DNA from 3 places in the Shewanella sp. GutDb-MelDb genome. Region 2 is predicted to be linked to each of the others. Evidence: predicted binding sites of a transcription regulator. Region 2 holds the regulator's gene; each other region holds the start of a gene.
What was found. Region 2 encodes MetJ, which represses methionine synthesis genes. Its sites were predicted from a motif close to TAGACGTCTAGACGTCTA; they were not measured.
Positions count from the first base shown of each region.

Region 1: a site for MetJ is predicted at 3,435-3,452, ahead of msrA (peptide-methionine (S)-S-oxide reductase MsrA). Genes of this name have one in related genera too.
Region 3: a site for MetJ is predicted at 3,681-3,698, ahead of metK (methionine adenosyltransferase). Genes of this name have one in related genera too.

Region 1 covers NZ_PJBM01000106.1:3,864-10,548, reverse strand. Annotated here, with positions in the region: gene CXF82_RS01640 (alpha/beta fold hydrolase) at 1-230, opposite strand, end outside; gene seqA (replication initiation negative regulator SeqA) at 509-1,072, shown strand; gene pgm (phosphoglucomutase (alpha-D-glucose-1,6-bisphosphate-dependent)) at 1,105-2,757, shown strand; gene msrA (peptide-methionine (S)-S-oxide reductase MsrA) at 2,934-3,413, opposite strand; gene astE (succinylglutamate desuccinylase) at 3,661-4,698, shown strand; gene CXF82_RS01615 (thiamine pyrophosphate-dependent dehydrogenase E1 component subunit alpha) at 4,881-6,059, shown strand; gene CXF82_RS01610 (alpha-ketoacid dehydrogenase subunit beta) at 6,063-6,685, shown strand, end outside.
Region 2 covers NZ_PJBM01000162.1:272-6,956, reverse strand. Annotated here, with positions in the region: gene metF (methylenetetrahydrofolate reductase) at 1-371, opposite strand, end outside; gene CXF82_RS07100 (bifunctional aspartate kinase/homoserine dehydrogenase II) at 651-3,044, opposite strand; gene metB (cystathionine gamma-synthase) at 3,060-4,220, opposite strand; gene metJ (met regulon transcriptional regulator MetJ) at 4,430-4,744, shown strand; gene CXF82_RS07085 (sulfite exporter TauE/SafE family protein) at 4,973-5,701, shown strand; gene CXF82_RS07080 (conjugal transfer protein TraF) at 5,732-6,685, opposite strand, start outside.
Region 3 covers NZ_PJBM01000216.1:243-6,499, forward strand. Annotated here, with positions in the region: gene epd (erythrose-4-phosphate dehydrogenase) at 40-1,068, opposite strand; gene tkt (transketolase) at 1,232-3,223, opposite strand; gene metK (methionine adenosyltransferase) at 3,742-4,896, shown strand; gene CXF82_RS10555 (GNAT family N-acetyltransferase) at 5,349-5,786, shown strand.

The DNA of each region.
Region 1 (6,685 bases), on a different contig from region 2:
ATTGCTTCGTTTATGTTGAGCGTGCTGAGTAGCTGTTTCACATCGTCAGCTAACGTTTGATAGGTCATTGAGGAGACATGTTCACTATTGCCATGGTTGACGACATCGACTCGAACGACGGTAAAGCTATCTTCTAACGTTTTCCCGAGTGCTTTTAGATTATCAAGATCGCCAAATAGCCCATGAATGAGAATAACAGCAGGTCCGCTGCCATTGGTCGTATAGTGCATTTTATGCCCGCCTAAAAGATCGAATTGTGCAAGATTGTGCCTGTATCCTATTTAGAATCCAAGTCAGGTCATAAAATTGTCACCTCTTTGACGCATTATTAACCGCTTAGTCGGCTAACAAGCCGCTCTTTCTTATTTGGATCGCAGTTTTCAATTATTGGTGCTTTATCAAGGCTCTAAACCTCGTTACACTGAGGGGATAATTTGGGGCCGTAATGCGCTCATGATCAGTACAAATAACACCGATCCCAGTTTTCTACGTAAGGAAGATAACCGTTATGAAATATATCGAGGTTGATGAAGAGCTTTACCGCCACATTGCCAGCAAAACTGAACATATTGGTGAAAGCGCTTCTGATATTTTACGACGAATATTAGGGCTGCGTGTTGATGCAGTGACTCCAGCTCAACCTCAACCTGAAACGATTAGCCACCCAAGTTTAGAACGTGACGACAAGGTTGTAGAAGTCATCAATAAACCCATCATAGTTGAAAGTAACCTTATTGGTGACTTTATTGGTTTAATCGATGCAGAGCTATTAGCGGCGCAAAAAGGCGCTGTTGGACGGTTCTTGTTTATTCTGGACACTGTGTATCAGACATCAAAAAGCCAGTTTGAACAAGTTCTGTTGATCCAAGGGCGTGACAGGTTGTACTTTGCAACGTCAAAGGACGCGTTATTAAAAGCGAGTAAGTCAGCTAACCCAAAAGAGATTGGCAACAGTGGCTTTTGGGTGACAACCAATAATAACACGGCTAAGAAACGCACTATTTTGTCTGAAGTGCTGACACAGTTTGGAACAGATGATGCGCAAGTTGTCGCTATCATAGATAAAGTATAATAGACATCTACGTTAACTAAAGGAGCTAGTTTTTGGCCATACATGAAAGAGCGGGACAGATTGCTGAACAAAAGGATTTGGTCAATATATCTAAACTGATAAGTTTGTATTATCGGTTAAGCCCTAGTGCCACAGAGGTGACGCAACAGGTTACTTTTGGCACTTCAGGCCATCGTGGCAGTGCCATTAAGCGTAGTTTTAATGAAGCCCATCTATTAGCGATTTCTCAGGCAGTGGTTGATTACCGTATCGAGGCGGGGATCACGGGCAAGCTTATATTGGGTATTGATACGCATGCGCTATCACAACCTGCTGCCATTTCTGTTATTGAAGTTTTAGTCGCAAATAAAGTGACTGTCGCTATTCACGAAAATGACGGTTTCACGCCTACGCCGGTGGTATCGCACGCTATTGTTTGCGCCAATAGCCAGCAAGATAATAGTGTTGCTCATCTGGTCGATGGTCTTATCGTCACGCCTTCACATAATCCACCTCAAGACGGTGGAATAAAATACAATCCACCGCATGGTGGTCCAGCAGAAGGCGAGATCACCGATTGGATCCAAAAAAGATCAAATCAGTATTTAGCGAATGACTTAGTTGGCGTTAAGCGGATTGATTATGCCCAAGCGTTGCTAACGGAGTATGTCAGTGCTGAAGACTTTATTACGCCGTATGTAAACGATCTTGCCAATGTCATCAATATGTCGGCGATTGCGGATGCTAAACTGCATTTAGGCATAGATCCTCTTGGCGGTTCAGGGATCCATTACTGGCAGCCAATAGCAGACAAATATGGCTTAGACATTACGATTGTAAACAACAAGGTCGATCCAAGCTTTAGTTTCATGCCATTGGATAAAGATGGCAAGATCAGAATGGACTGTTCATCTCCATTTGCGATGGCCGGTTTACTTCAACATAAAGATCAATATGATCTTTGTTTTGGCAATGATCCCGACTTTGATCGACACGGCATTGTATGTCCTGGCAGCGGTTTAATGAACCCGAATCATTTTCTTGCAGTGGCAATTGATTACCTTGTGACTCATCGTCCTAATTGGACTGACAAGATGGTGATTGGTAAAACATTAGTCTCAAGCGCTATGATTGATAAAGTCTGTGCCATGCATGATAAACAGATGTCTGAAGTTCCCGTCGGCTTTAAATGGTTTGTTGAAGGTCTTGCCAACAGTTCGTTTGCCTTTGGTGGGGAAGAAAGCGCTGGAGCTGCATTTTTACGACTGGATGGCAGTACTTGGTGTACCGACAAAGATGGCTTTATCTTGTGTTTATTGGCGGCTGAGATATTAGCTGTTACGGGCAAAACACCGCAGCAACGTTATCTCGAATTAGAACGCGAGTTTGGCCAGAGCTTTTACCAACGCATTGATAGCCCCATTAGCTTGGATAACAAAGCTAGATTCGCCAAAATTACTGTCGCTTCAATCTCAGCGACAACGCTAGCTAACGATACTATTACCCAAAAGCTGACACATGCTCCAGGTAATGGGGCCTCGATAGGGGGCATTAAAGTGGTCACCGACAATGGCTGGTTTGCGGCTCGTCCATCGGGTACTGAAGCATTATTTAAGCTTTACGGTGAGAGTTTTGTCAGCCAAGAGCATTTACAACAATTGCTTAAAGATGCTGCCATTATTGTTGAGCAAGCATTAGCGAGCTAAATGTATACGGGTAATAATAAAGAGGGCGCTGTTATGGCGTCTTTTTTATATCTGCGGCTTCAATACTCTGGTTTCTGCGACTGAGGTTATAGAAGAACCATTAGTGTTAAACTTGCCACTTCCCTTTTAATTCCTAATGAATGACCGATACCCAATGTTATGGGTATAACTTGCATCTAGAAGCTAATGTGACAACTAGGTAGGTCGTTCTTAGCTAAGTAATCTTGATGGTAAGTTTCAGCTTCATGGAACTGCTGCGTAGGGACAATTTCAGTCACTATTTGTTTATCTCCCCACTTGCTACTTTTTATCAGTGCAAGCTTTGCCTTTTCTGCTTGGCTTCTTTGCTGGGTATTATGGAAAAATACGCAGCTTCTATACTGGTTGCCTTTGTCTTCGCCCTGTTGATTTAGCGTGGTCGGATTATGATTTTGCCAAAATATATCTAACAATGTTTCATAACCCACTTTGCTAGGGTCAAACTCAATCTGGACAACTTCAGCATGACCGGTATTACCTGCTTTAACGTCACTATAAGAGGAATACAGGTCATTGCCACCCATGTAGCCACACGTACAGTCGGTTACGCCGTCAACTTGCTTGAAAAAATACTCAACGCCCCAAAAACAACCCGCACCGAATGTAGCATAAGCCATGATGACTCCTTAATATTGTATTAGCCGTTTGGATGGCTAGATGTCCTCATTGTGTTTTATCTTTTCAACCAATGCAAGCATAATTTTATCCAGCTGATTACTTGTTGCACTAAGCCTGTAAATTCGTTGCCTTATTAGTCTCTGATTCATGCTAATATTCCATGCAATATCAGCAAAGGGGATAGGTTTGGTAAGGCATACGAGCTATCACTGAGCGAACTGACAAGTATTAAATAAGGAGTTGTTTGTGTTTCACGAATTGAAGCAGTCCAAGGATTTTCTCGCGTTAACCTTAGCGCATCCACAATATCTTCCAGAGAGTTTTGAATTTGACTTAGGTGAGCACACTCACGTACAAGTTTGGGATACTGGCGTTATTGTGTTTGAACCGATACAAACTAAACACAGTAAGGATATTGTGTTGTCCTGTGCAGTTCACGGCAATGAAACGGCGCCCATTGAGCTTTGTAATGGACTCATTACGCAAATTCTGGCTGAAGAAATAAAGCTGAAACAGCGGGTGATGTTTTTAATCGGTAATCCTGCAGCAATCCACAATGGCACACGCTTTATCGATGAAAATCTAAACCGTCTGTTTAATGGGGCGCATTCACGTGGCGATGGCCTTTGTAATCCAGAGCGGGTCAGAGCGCACAAACTAGAACAATATGTTGATAGATTCTACGCCTCTCAATCAGGTCAAAGACAACGTATTCATTACGATCTACATACAGCTATTCGTGGGTCAAAACACGAAAAGTTTGCCATCTATCCCTACCGTCCTGGCCGTAAGTACAGTCGAGAACAGATTATGTTCCTCGAGTCTTGCGGTATTAACACCATTTTATTCCATCATGAACCGACTACAACCTTCAGTTACTTTTCGTCTGAGAACTATCGAGCCGATGCCTTTACCATTGAATTAGGCAAAGTATTCCCGATGGGGCAAAATGACATGACTCGATTTATCGCCATGAAGGAGATGTTGACACTATTGATGACGGGACGAGATTTACAACTGCCAGCATTCGATCTTAAGCGGTTAAACCTTTATCAAGTGTGTCGTTCTGTTAATAAACACTTTGACGATTTTGAATTTAACTTCACTAACGATGTTGAAAACTTTACTGCATTTCCAAGAGGTTACACCTTAGCCAAAGAAGGTGGTCAGGCGGTTAAAATAGAACATGAGTTTGAATCGATTGTTTTTCCGAATGCAAAAGTGCCGGTCGGCCAACGGACCGTATTGATGTTAAAGACGGCAGATGATAGTAATTTGGACTAAATTCATACTGAATAACTGTGCATGTAAACCAATATATACATGCACAGAGGCGCTTAGTTGTCTTTTGAGTGATGGGAAGTATTGAGAGTTAGTTTACGTTAACGTAATGTTCTTCCCGCGTATTAGAATAGATAGATGCTTCTTTCGTCATTTGGAAGCATCATAAATAACAAGAGCACATTATGAGCAACGCAACAACAAATGCTGAGACAGTCCATCGCGTAAGTTTTTTAGATAAAAACTCCATCGCGATCCCCATCCTTAAAGTATTACAAGCCGATGGCACAGCCTATGAAGGCGCGGTATTACCCGTTATAGACGAAGCCTTGGCTAAAAAAGTCCACGATACATGTGTGTTCACCCGAGTATTAGACGAGCGTATGCTGGGAGCACAGCGTCAAGGGCGTATCAGTTTTTACATGACTTGCACCGGTGAAGAGGCTTCTATCATCGGTAGTACCGCAGCACTCGATGACGGCGATGTTATTTTAGCCCAGTACCGTGAACATGCTGCTTTACGCTATCGTGGATTTACCACTGAACAATTTATGAACCAAATGTTCAGCAACGAGAAAGATTTAGGTAAAGGCCGTCAGATGCCAATCCATTATGGTAGCCAAGCATTAAACTACCAGACCATATCATCGCCACTGGCGACCCAAATTCCACAAGCTACAGGCGTTGCTTATAGCTTGAAAATGCAAAAGAAGCGTAACATTGCTATTTGTTACTTCGGAGAAGGCGCTGCATCAGAAGGTGACTTTCATGCTGGCCTCAACATGGCCGCAGTGCTTAGTTCGCCAGTGATCTTCTTCTGCCGTAATAATGGTTATGCTATTTCGACGCCAACGGAAGAACAGTTTGCAGGTAATGGTATTGCCAGCCGAGGACCTGGGTATGGCATGCATACTATCCGTGTTGATGGTAATGACATGTTGGCAGTATTAGCCGCGACGCAGCAAGCTCGCGCTTACGCACTAGACAATAATGCTCCAGTGTTAATAGAAGCGATGACATATCGTCTCGGTGCTCACTCGTCATCAGATGACCCATCAGGTTATCGCTCAAAAGATGAAGAAGCCAAATGGCAGCAACATGATCCAGTGAAACGATTTAAGTTATGGATGATTAACAAAGGCTGGCTCAACGAAAAACAAGATGCCGATCTTTATGTTAAATATCGTGAAGAAGTGCTAGCTGAACTTAAAGTTGCAGAGAAGATCCCGTTACCGCATTTGGATGACCTTATCCAAGATGTGTATGACAAGCCAACGCCAATATTAGAAAAACAATTGGCGGAGTTAAAGACACATATCAAGAAGTATCCAGAAGCCTATCCAAAAAGCGCAGGGAGAATATAAGCTGTGGCAGAGATGAATATGTTGCAAGCCATTAACGAAGCCCTGAGCTCGGAAATGGAAGCTGATCAAAAAATGATGGTATTTGGTGAAGACGTTGGTCATTTTGGCGGCGTTTTTCGAGCGACTTCGGGCCTGCAAGAAAAATTTGGTCGTGACCGCTGTTTTAATACACCGTTAACAGAGCAGGGTATCGCTGGCTTTGCCAATGGACTCGCCTCTAATGGCATGACGGCCGTAGCTGAAATCCAATTCGCCGATTATATCTTTCCAGCGATAGATCAGATCGTCAACGAAAGCGCTAAATTCCGTTACCGCAGTGGTAATGAGTTTGACGTGGGCGGTCTAACGTTTAGAACACCTTATGGCGGCGGTATTGCGGGGGGTCACTATCACTCACAGTCACCCGAAGCCTATTTTACTCAAACACCGGGTCTTAAAGTGGTTATCCCGCGTAATCCAGAGCAAGCTAAAGGCTTGTTGATTGCGTCAATCCGAGACAAAAATCCGGTCATCTTCTTTGAACCAAAACGTCTTTACCGTGCATCAGTAGGCGAAGTGAGAGATGGTGACTTTGTTATTGAGTTGGGTAAAGCTGAAGTGATCCGCCAAGGGACTGACATTACATT
Region 2 (6,685 bases):
CCTTCAGGCAAATCACCACGTAAGGCAACTATGTCACGAATACCGCTATTCCAATAATGCTTAGCCAGTTCTTTGAGTTCTTCATCACTCGCATCCACCAATGTTAGATGCGGAGCTGCAACTAAATCAGTCTCTTTTTGAATGCGTTCAATCACGCCATGAGTACGATCTCGAACCCCCGAGTTTGCACCGTAAGTAACAGACACAAATTTAGGATTCAGTGGCTCAAGACGACGAATAGAGTTCCACAATAGCTTTTCCATCTCTGGAGTCGAAGGCGGGAAGAATTCAAAAGAAACGTTTATATCATCTTTTAGCTCAGATAAGCTCTGGTTCAATGATGTCGCATGTTGTGCATGATGAAAGCCCATTTCTATTTCCTCTACTTCAACTCGTTAGTCTAGCCATTTTCAACATAGCCGTTTGGACGTCTATATGTCCATATACTAGAGAAACTGAGATTGAAGTCAAGTGTAAAAAGCAGGCAAGTGCGTTTTTTTCTTCGGACAATAAAATAGCCCGCTAATTCAGCAGCAGAATGTACCAATAGAAATCGAATACGCAGGCCTTAAAACCAAAAAATGCATGCCAGCGTAACTGACATGCATTGTTTAATTAATCGCTTAGCTGCTTCAATCAGCCTTACAATATTATTCCTGCAGTAAGTCTCGGCAAATATGCGCTAAGTCAGATTGCACCGCTGCTGCAGTCACCTGTCTTCCGGCTCCAGGCCCACGAATAATCAGTGGATTGTCTTGGTAGAACTGGCTGCGAATAACAAACACGTTATCGCCCGGCGTTAAGTTGGCATACGGATGACTATTATCAACCCATTGCAGACTCACTTCGGCCTTTAATTTACCATCAACTCTATCTAACGCGGCGACATACCTAAGCACTTTATCTTGCTCAACTGCAGCTAAATACTGCTGTAGCATATCGTCATCAAGCTCATCAATACGTGACAAAAATTGTGCTAACGGTAGCTCGGCAAGATGCTTAGGCACCAATGACTTAAGCTCAATATCTTCAAGCTCAATTTCTAAGCCAATTTCACGTGCCAAAATGAGCAACTTACGCTGCATATCACGACCCGATAAATCATCACGTGGATCGGGCTCTGTGATCCCCAATCCTCGCGCTTCAACCACCAGCTCAGAGAAGGGTTTAACTGCATCATAGTTTTCAAATAACCAACATAAGGTACCTGAAAATATGCCACCGACCGCTTCTATACTGTCACCGCTGTTATGCAGATCATTAATGGCATGTTGTATCGGAAGTCCGGCACCACAGCTGGCGTTATAACGCCAAAACAAGCGGCGATTACCCAGTTGTAGTTTTAGCTCGCGATAAAAAGGCAGTGGTCCAGATCCTGCAAGTTTGTTGGCACTGACAACATGAATACCGCGGGCAAAAAACTCCGGGTATTGCAGCGTTAGATCGGCGCTGGCACTGATATCAAGCGCAATAACTTCATCACATTCAAGTGCTTGTAACTCATCAAACAAGTGACTGTACTGCCAAGGTGTTGCATCTTGCTCAAATACTGTTTTCCAAGAATCCAGTGCTATTCCCGTATCGCTAATCAAGGCTTTTCGGGAGCTAACCAGCCCGACAAGCTCAACACTGGCCTCAATCTCTTTATTTAAGGCCGCTCGTGCGCCGTTAAATAGCTCTATCCAAGCTTCACCAATATTGCCGACACCCAAGAGCAATACGCCAATACGTTTACGCGGGCCAGCACATCGACGATGCACTTTTTGAGTCAATAAGTTCACCTGCGATTGCGGCACTAATGTCACCAAGCTCATGCCGTCATTAAACAGCGGGCGAGCATTACGGCTGAGTAATCGAGCAAAGCCACGACGATAAAGATCCGCATCGGCACTCACTAACGCAACCAGACCGAAATCATCTCTAATTTGAACATCAGTAATACCGAGCGCTTCGCGATTAGCATCGAGCAACGCTTGAACTTGCTTCTGATTCTCAAGGGTAACGGTTAATTCAACCCGCTTTTTCGCAAGCGACCAATGCGCTAGCGGATAAAGCCCTGAATCAGTTAGCAAACTTAACAATGCAGATAAAGCCCCATTCAACTGAATGTTAAACAGTGACACCCGGTTTAGATTAGTCACCACTGGCGCACTGGCTGACGAGCTTTTAGGCGCTATCAGCGTAAAGTCGGTATGTGATGCATAACTTGAGCGAACAGCAAGACTCACTTCAGTATCAAACAAGGGTTGCAAGGTACGATTGTGCAATACTGGCGAACCTAAATGCGCCAGACGATTGGCCTCGTCTAACGAAAGGCTGCTCAATAGCTTGGCATCATTAATCTTATTCGGATCGGCGTTAAATACACCCTCAACATCGGTCCAAATCGTCACCCGTTCAATATCCGCCAAACTGGCAATTAGCGTGGCACTAAAGTCAGAGCCATTACGGCCTAATAACAAGGTATCGCCCTTGTCATTGGCACAAATAAAGCCAGTGATAATGAGTCGTTCATTTGGATGAGCTGCAATGAGTGTTTGCACTCTTTGACGCGAGTCTTGCAAGCGGATCTGCGGCACTGCGCCTTCATCAGCAATCAGTAAGGTACGCGCATCAACATCAGATGCAGCCACACCAGACTCTCGTAATAACGCCGCCAGTAAACGGGACGACCAGCGCTCACCAAAACTCACCACTTGGCTACTTTGGTAATCGTTGATAGATTCTATAGACAACAAGCTGATCAGTTGCGCTTTATCGTTTGATAGTCGCTCTCTAAGCGAGCGAGCTTGCTCATTCGACAATAACTGTTCGATCAGCTTTTGTTGAAAACTAATGAGTATTTGTAGCTCTTCCTGCCATAACTGCTGAGTCGTGCTCAACTCAAGTAATCGATACAGAAAGTTAGTGCTTTTTCCTGCCGCAGAAACCACGACAAGATCGTCACTGTTACCATGAGTCAGGAGAATATGTGCAACGCGACGATAGCAGTCTGCGTCAGCTAAACTGGAGCCACCAAATTTATGTAAGTGACAGCGTGCCATCTTAAACCCCTTTAATTAACAAACGACAGCTGCATTGAGTGCAGCTTCAATATCGGCAACAAGATCGTCAGCATCTTCAATACCAACTGAAAGACGAATAAGGGTGTCTTTAACCCCTGCTTGTGCGCGTGCCTCAGGATCCATCGCTCGATGCGTCATGGTTGCAGGCACAGCCACTAGACTTTCTACTCCTCCGAGGCTTTCTGCAACAGAGAAATAATTAAGATTTTTTAAGAAAGCGACTAACTGTTCCTCCCCGCCTTTTAGCTCAAAGCTGAGCATGGCACCAAAGCCTTTTTGCTGCTTGGCAGCAATTTCATGACCAGGGTGATCTTTAAGGCCGGGGTAATACACTTTCTCTACCGCGCGATGACGGGTAAGAGTAGCAAGGATCCGCTGCGCATTCGCCTGATGTTCACGAATTCTCACTGCAAGTGTTCGAATTCCGCGCAATGTTAGATAACTATCAAATGCACCGCCGGTAAGCCCCAAGGTATTTGACCACCAATGCAATAATTCGCCCAGTTCAGCATCTTTCGCCACCACGGCACCGCCGACAACATCACTGTGGCCATTGATATATTTTGTGGTCGAGTGAATAACAATATCAGCACCCAACAGCAGAGGCTGTTGCAAGATGGGCGATAGAAAGGTGTTATCAACCACAACAAGCGCGCCAACTTCATGGCTGGCAGCACTGATCGCCGTGATATCAACAACCCGTAACAATGGATTTGACGGTGTTTCTAGCCACACCATCTTAGGTTTGTTAGCAATGGCTGTTGCCAATGCCGCTGCATCGGTTTGATCAACCACTTCAAGTTTAAACTGGCCTTTCTTAGCAAGATTGGTAAATAGACGATAACTACCGCCATAACAATCATGAGGTACCACCAACAAATCATCTGGCCCAAGTAAACTGGTGGCTAAGGTGATTGCAGCCATCCCAGTGCAAGTCACAACGCCAGTACAGCCTTTTTCGAGCTCAGCAATAGCGTCACCCAAGATTGACCGAGTGGGATTGCCTGAGCGGCTATAATCGAAATCTCTTGGATTTTTGTGGCCATCAAAAGAATAATTGGTAGAAAGATAGATCGGGGGTACAACCGCACCGTGTTGGGTATCGGACTCAATGCCTTGGCGTACAGCTACAGTGGCTAGTTTACGCTCGGTCATGTACTACTCCTCTTGCTATATTTTCTTACTAGGGATGTCTGGACGTCTAAATGTACCTAAGCAATTCACCCTAGTCAACCAGTTTAGCCGTTTAGACGTCTAAGCATTTAGAAATCTATTTGCATTTGTCATAAAATAGAGGCAATAATTTGACTGTGCTGCATAAGAGGTTAAAATCTGCCCCGCATTTAAAAATTACAGGTGAGTCAATGACTGAGTGGAACGGCGATTATATCAGCCCATATGCTGAACACGGAAAAAAGAATGAGCAAGTTAAAAAAATTACTGTCTCTATTCCTTTAAAAGTACTCAAGGTGCTTACCGATGAGCGTACACGCCGCCAAGTGAATAACTTACGTCATGCCACCAATAGCGAATTGCTCTGTGAAGCGTTTCTACACGCCTACACAGGACAACCGTTGCCAAATGATGGTGATCTATCAAAAGATAGGCCGGATAGCATGCCTGCGGAAGTTAAACGCTTGATGGATGAGATGGGCATTGAGTGGGAAGAGCTAGAGTAAACCAGCTCAGTATTTGCAAACAAGGATCGCAAAGCGGTCCTTGTTTGCATTCGCTCGAGTAAAAAACCAGAAGCCGCGCCCTTCGGGTTCGTTTCTGTGCTGCTATTTTTTTATGACAAAAATGCGTTATGAGCTTTCGCTCAAACCTTGTCATAAAATCATTATTCTTTATTACAAAGACTCGAACAAAAAATAAGCTCGAAAATTTAACAACCTCTAGGTAGCCAAATGTTAGAGCCAAGCACGCTCATTCTCGCCTCAATCATTATATTTTGTGGTGCATTAACACAGAGTTTAATTGGCTTTGGTTTAGCTGTCATCGCAAGTCCGCTGTTATATATTATCGAGCCCTCCCTAGTGCCAGCATCAGTCATTATGATGGGATTCTCTACCGCTGTATTGACGCTTTTTAGAGAGCGTGGTCAGCTTGAGTTCAACGGACTGCAGTATGCGCTACTGGGACGTATTCCTGGCGGTATCTTAGGCGCTACGCTTATCGTAATAGCCCCTCAACCTATTTTAGGGCTGGCAATTGCTCTTATCGTTGCGCTCGCCGTTGGCTTTAGTTTGATGAAGTTTAGTATCCCTGTGAACCGTGTAAGTCTGTTTATTGCTGGGATCCTCTCAGGCGTCTTTGGCAACATTGCCGCCATTGGTGGTCCGCCGTTGGCAATATTACTCGCAGGTAAAGATGCCGGCCAGTTTAGAGCAGCCCTTTCAGCTTTCTTTATTTTCAGCTCAATGATTGCTTTGACCATTTTGGGATTTGCAGGGCTGCTAAAGCTTGAGCATTTGTGGGCATCGTTAATGCTATTGCCCTCAGTCATATTGGGCTATGCCGTTGCAGGCAGATTGGTAGGCAGGGTCGATAAACAAAAAACCAGAGCTTTCACTCTGGTTTTATGTAGTTTCAGTGCACTTATCTTAACGATTAAATCGGTTATCGAACTCAGTTAACTCAGCTATAAATCGATAAATCATGGCGTGTTAGAAGTGATATGAGGTTTGCAATACGCCACCGATGGCTTCATCGCTGCCAAACATCCCAGTAAAGTCTAGGAAAAATGATTCTCCAAAAGCAAAGCCAGAACCAATAGAATAAATGTTAGCCGTTGAATCTTTCATGTCGTGACGATAGCCCACTCGCAATGACATCCAGTCAAATGCACGTACTTCGCCTCCTACGCGCCAATATTGGGTGCCATCAAGTTCTTTAAACTTCTTATTCTCAATTAAATCAACATCGGTAGTAACCGTTAATCGCCTCCAGTCATAAGCAACACCCGCGGTAACTAAAGGCTCAACACTGTAGGTAAACTTTTGCCCTTCAACTTCAATGGTATCGACATCTTGGCTAATCAAATTTCGACCTGATAAACCAAAGACTAAGCCGTTGATAGGTTCAATAGCCACACCGACATCGACATTGAAACTGGTTTCATCGTTACGATATTCAACATCATCAAAGTCGCTAGCAGAGAAGTTGTTCGCGCTAGCGCGATAGTTATAAGTGTCAATGCGTTGGAACTTAGGTGATATACCGACAGAGATCGGCATATTAACGATAGAAAGCGGGAAACTTAACGCAATACCTAAATCAGAAACAGCGCCTCCAATAACTTGACCACTTGACGCTAAGTCTGTCACTGCAGGCGGATTATTGGCATCTAAATTCGCCAGCGCATCAATATCAGATTGAGCAATGTCGGCAACACCAACGGCGCTAACATAACTTTTATAGAAAATGGCCATTGGCATTCTTTGATGCGGAATGGCCACGCTAAAGCCAAGACCAGCACTGGCATAAGCTGATGTGCCTTTTAGTGATTCTAAATCGAGGATCAAATCATCTCTGTAAACATCAATATTGGCACTATTACCTGCATCTATGGCTGCGGCTAAACCATCATAGGAGCTAATAAGAGAGTCGAATTTATCAAT
Region 3 (6,257 bases), on a different contig from region 2:
GCGGGACGGAACACCGAGTCAGCAAACAAATATCTTAGCCTAAACGTTTTTTGCAGCACGTACTGCGCTGATCATCTCTAAACTGGTATCGAGCATGCGATTAGCAAAGCCCCATTCGTTATCACACCAAAGTAATAACTTCACCAGATGACCATCGCTAACGCGAGTTTGCGTACCATCGACAATGCTTGAACGTGGGTCATGGTTAAAATCACACGACACTAATGGTTCATTAGTGTAGCCAACAACCCCAGAGTACGAACCTTCGGTAGCCTGTTTAAGTACCTTGTTAACTTGTTCGATATCGACGCGCTTATTGAGCGTAACGGAAAGGTCGATAGCGGTAACATTAATGGTTGGAACACGTACTGAGATGGCTTCAAACTTATTTTTCATGTGAGGCAAGATGCGCTCAATACCACGGGCCAATTTAGTATCGACGGGAATAATCGATTGTCCGGCGGCGCGGGTTCGACGCAGATCATCATGATAAGCATCGATCACTTGTTGATCATTCATCGCTGAGTGGATAGTGGTAATAGCCCCACTTTTTACTTGAAAATGTTTATCGAGTACATCAATCACTGGCACAATACAATTGGTGGTGCAGGAAGCGTTCGATACTATGGTATGTTCAGCTCTTAGCAGATCATGATTCACGCCATAGACAATGGTGGCATCCACATCACTTGATGATGGGTTGCTAATAAGGACTTGTCTCGCACCCGCTTTAATGTGCGCCTCGCAAGCTTGCCTGTCGTTAATCACTCCGGTAGCTTCAAACACAATATCAATGCCCATCTCTTGCCAAGGCAAGTTTTCAGGGTTGGGTTCATGTAACAGCTTAATAGCATCATCACCAATGATCATATGTTGATCATGTAATTTAACTTGGGTGTGAAAACGTCCATGGGTAGTGTCGTACTGGGTTAAGTGCAGCATCGCTTCAGGCTTTGCCAACTCATTAATCGCCACGATTTGAATTCGATCGCGTTTTTCAGACTCGTAGACCGCACGAAGAATTGAACGCCCGATACGGCCGTAACCATTAATAGCGACTCTTATCATTAACTATTTTACCTTTGTTACTGGCTGATTTCTTGATACAACAACGGCCTACCGCAATTGGTAAGCCGTAGTATCATAGAGCATCAATAGACGCAATCGACAAACTAACCTAATGGCTAGTTTGCCTGTGCATCATTAGCTTTATTGCTAAAGCTAAAGCAAATTATAGACCGTTAACGGTTGCTACAACATTCTCTACTGTAAAGCCGAAGTGCTTCAGCAAGTCTCCACCAGGGGCAGACTCACCAAAGGTTGTCATACCAACAATAGCGCCGTTGAAACCAACATACTTATGCCAGAAATCAACGTGAGCGGCTTCAATAGCCACACGCTTAGTCACGCTGCTTGGCAATACTGACTCTTTATAAGCAGCATCTTGCTTGTCGAACTCGTTAGTCGAAGGCATAGAAACAACACGTACTTTCTGACCTTGTTCTGTAAGCGCCGCAGCTGAATCCATTGCTAACTGAACTTCGCTGCCGGTAGCAATAAGGATTAAGTCTGGCGTACCAGCACAATCACTCAGTACATAACCACCTTTAGCCACGTTAGCTAATTGCTCAGCGCTGCGTGCTTGTGCTTTCAGACCTTGGCGACTAAAGATGAGTGATGTTGGAGCATCACGACGCTCAATAGCACTCTTCCAAGAGACAGCTGTTTCTGCTGCATCACATGGACGCCATACCGTCATGTTAGGTGTCATACGCAAGTTAGCAAGTTGCTCAACTGGCTGATGAGTTGGACCATCTTCACCTTGACCGATAGAGTCATGGGTATAAACGAAGATGTTCTGAATGCCCATCAAGGCAGACATACGGACTGCGTTACGTGCATATTCCATAAACATCATGAACGTAGCGCCGTAGTTGATGAAACCACCATGCAGTGATGCACCATTCATAATGCCGCTCATACCGAATTCACGTACACCGTAGTAGATGTAGTTACCGGCTGCATCGTCTTGAATACCTTTAGAACCAGACCATAGCGTTAAGTTAGAACCGGCAAGGTCAGCAGAGCCGCCAAGTAGTTCAGGTAACATAGCACCGAAAAAGCCAATCGCGTTTTGTGATGCTTTACGGCTGGCAATGCCTTCCGCTTTATCTTGAGACTCTTGAATAAAGGCGTTTGCCTTTTCTTCAAATTCTGCAGGAAGTTCGCCCGTGATAACACGACGCTTATATTCAGCAGCTAGCTCAGGGAAAGCAGCAGTATAAGCTGCAAACTTCTCGTTCCAGCTTGCTTCGTTTGAAGCGCCAGAATCTTTAGCATCCCAACCTTCATAAACGGTTTCAGGAATTTCAAATGCAGCGTGATCCCAACCAAGGAACTCACGTGCAGCTGCAATTTCAGCGTCACCCAGTGGTGCACCGTGGCAGTCATGGCTGCCAGATTTGTTTGGCGAACCAAAACCGATGGTGGTTTTGCAACAGATCATTGTTGGCTTGTCAGTGACAGCCTTAGCAGCTTCGATTGCCGCGCGGATAGCATTGCTATCGTGGCCATCTACGTCAGCAATAACATGCCAGCCGTAAGCTTCGAAACGCTTAGGTGTATCATCGGTAAACCAACCTTCAACATGGCCATCAATAGAGATACCGTTGTCATCCCAGAAAGCCACAAGCTTACCAAGACCTAACGTACCTGCTAATGAACATGCTTCATGAGAGATACCTTCCATCAAACAACCATCACCTAAGAAGCAGTATGTGAAGTGATCAACAATATCGTGACCTGGCTGGTTGAACTGTGCAGCCAATGTCTTTTCAGCAATCGCCATACCAACCGCGTTACTAATACCAGCGCCTAATGGGCCAGTCGTTGTTTCAACACCTGGAGTGTAACCATATTCAGGGTGACCCGGTGTTTTAGAATGCAACTGACGGAAGTTTTTCAACTCTTCAATTGGCAATGCGTAACCCGTAAGGTGCAGCAAAGAGTATATAAGCATAGAGCCATGACCATTTGATAATACAAAACGGTCACGATCAACCCACTCAGGGTTGTTTGGGTTGTGCTTAAGGAAATCATTCCATAGCACTTCAGCGATGTCAGCCATCCCCATTGGTGCACCTGGGTGACCAGAATTGGCTTTTTGAACGGCATCCATGGTTAATGCACGGATTGCGTTAGCGAGTTCTTTACGAGATGACATGCTCTCTCCTGCGTAGTGTTGGGGTATTGAGGCTTAGATCTAGCGAAGGAGGCAGCAACTTTGGTATTTGCTTTACCTTCACTACAGCAAAATTTGGAGCCATATTTTCGCCTACTAGACTGTAGGACGCAAATTTAATTCGCCCAGAATGAAAAAATCGATACATATTAGCCAATAGCGATGACAAGCTAACCATATTTAACAACACGTTAACCCACCTTTAGTGCACTAAATCTTAGTTAAAATAAGATATTTATCTATTTGCTAGCGAACCCAAGGTGCATTGATCATTTTTTTATCAGAACAAGTACCAAAATAACACCGCTAACAACAACTTTATCAGCAACTTATACAAACTTAAGCTTATTAACCATGTATTTATTAAGGACATAATAGCGTGGATTACTGCACAAAATTAACTGAAAGGGGGTGTCTTCTTTTTTGTTTTCCACTAAGATAGCCGTCTAGATGTAGATACTTCTACACATTCAAATTGTATAAAGACGAGATTTTCCATCATGGCAAAGCACTTGTTCACCTCTGAGTCTGTCTCAGAAGGTCATCCAGATAAAATCGCCGATCAGATTTCTGATGCGGTATTAGACGCAATTTTGGAGCAAGATCCAAAAGCACGCGTAGCATGCGAAACTTATGTCAAAACTGGCATGGTTATGGTTGGCGGTGAAGTGACTACTTCAGCCTGGGTTGATATCGAAGAGATCACCCGTAAGACCGTACGTGAAATCGGTTATACCCATTCTGATATGGGTTTTGACGCCGACTCTTGCGCTATATTAAATGTCATTGGTAAGCAGTCTCCAGACATTAACCAAGGTGTTGATCGCGCAGACCCTAAAGAACAGGGTGCCGGTGACCAAGGTCTTATGTTTGGTTATGCCAACAACGAAACTGACGTACTTATGCCTGCGCCGATCACGTATGCACACAAGCTCGTGAAACGTCAGTCTGAAGTACGTAAAGACAAGACGCTTTCGTGGTTACGTCCTGATGCGAAAAGCCAAGTGACTTTTGCTTATAACAGTGATGGCAGCATCCATGGTATCGACGCCGTTGTGCTTTCTACACAGCATAGCGAAGACGTCAACCAAGCCGATCTCATTGAAGGCGTAATGGAAACCATCATCAAGCCAATACTACCGGCTAAGTGGTTATCTAAAGACACTAAGTACTTCATCAACCCAACTGGCCGTTTTGTTATCGGTGGTCCAGTAGGTGATTGTGGTCTAACCGGTCGTAAGATCATCGTTGATACTTATGGCGGCATGGCTCGTCACGGTGGTGGTGCTTTCTCAGGTAAAGACCCATCAAAAGTTGACCGCAGTGCAGCATACGCAGCACGTTACGTTGCAAAGAACATTGTTGCAGCCGGTCTTGCTGATCGTTGTGAGCTACAAGTGTCTTATGCCATTGGTGTTGCAGAGCCAACATCAATCAGCATCGAAACATTCGGCACTGCTAAAGTGGCTGAAGAGTTATTGATTGATCTAGTACGTCGTCACTTCGACCTACGTCCATATGGCTTAACAGAGATGTTAAACCTAGCCCGCCCAATCTACCTTGCGACGGCAGCATATGGCCACTTTGGTCGTGAAGAGTTCCCTTGGGAAGCGACAGACAAAGCTGAAGCACTACGCGCTGACGCAGGTCTTTAATCTTCACTGATTAATTCGGCAAGCTTGCAATTAAAACCGCCTACCGGCGGTTTTTTTATGTCTGGAACATTTATGAAGATTTGCCATGGATGGTAAAAAATCTTCGTTATGTCTGGAACATTTATGAAGATTTGCCATGGACGGTAAAAAACCTTCGTTATGTCTGGAACATTTATGAAGATTTGCCATGGATGGTAAAAAAATGCTGTGTGTCACAATGTTGCTTTGTAGGTATCATGAGCAGATTGATACTATTACGCAAGACGCCATAAACTCATCCTTGAGGGCTTAACCGCAGCATCTGCCGTGTAGGACATACCAATGCAACGCAGACATGGATGTCTTAGAGTTGCCCTGCTGCAGACACTTGCTCCATATGTATCAACCTTCTCACTATTTACATTCAGAGTTCATAGGCAACTATTATTACATCACAGGAAAAGGTATCAATAGTGGAATTGACTTGGGTCGACGCAAGCCAGCGCAATGAGGTGAAGAAGTTCTATCGCCAACATATGCCTTATGCACGGCTGTTACAGAAAGAGTCTGTTTGCGTGTTAAGCCAAACCGATCCTAATCTTGATAGTTTGGGTGAGATTATTGCCGCTGCACGTATTCGGCCAATTGGTCAGTTAGCTATTTTAACTGGCATGTTAGTGCACCCAGAATTTCGTGGCCAAGGTATTGGGCATCAGCTAATGCAGCAACTTGAATCTACTCTCTGTGATGGTAATACATATATTTTTGCACTCGCCCCGCTTGAACAATTTTATGCCCAACATGGATTTAGCGTCATTGAGACAGCGCCCAATGATATAGCGCAGTTGTTTTTGAAGTATCAGAGGGATGGCGATAGGTTAGTGTTAATGGGATTAACACCTTCTATCTGAGGTTCACTGAGGCCTAACGGCCTAGTTAAATTGTTGTGCTTCGCTCAACAAAACTGTATCAAGCTCTATCTACTAACTGAAAGGTAACTCCGGCAGCATTGATTCCAATGACCTGCGGTCAGCGCATGTGCAGCTACTGCTGAGGCACGCAGCAACTCTCAATAAAAGAAAGGGTCCATGTAACCTCAACGAAAACATCTGACCTCCATGGACGGAGGGAATGCCAAATTCTGTATGGAACAGAATTGGCCATGTCATGGACGGTCATTGCCGCATCTACACTGGGTTAGAAAAGCACAATCGTCTAGCATCAGAGTTACTAATTATAAAAGTTTAACCTGACCCCATTTATCCAGGATATACGGTAACGGCCACTTAAGCGGACAGAAATAGTTGGCTAAAATAGTGTAGCGAAGCGAAACATAGCCAACTATTGATGTTCCGTTTAAAGTTCTTGCTATATGCTTTTTA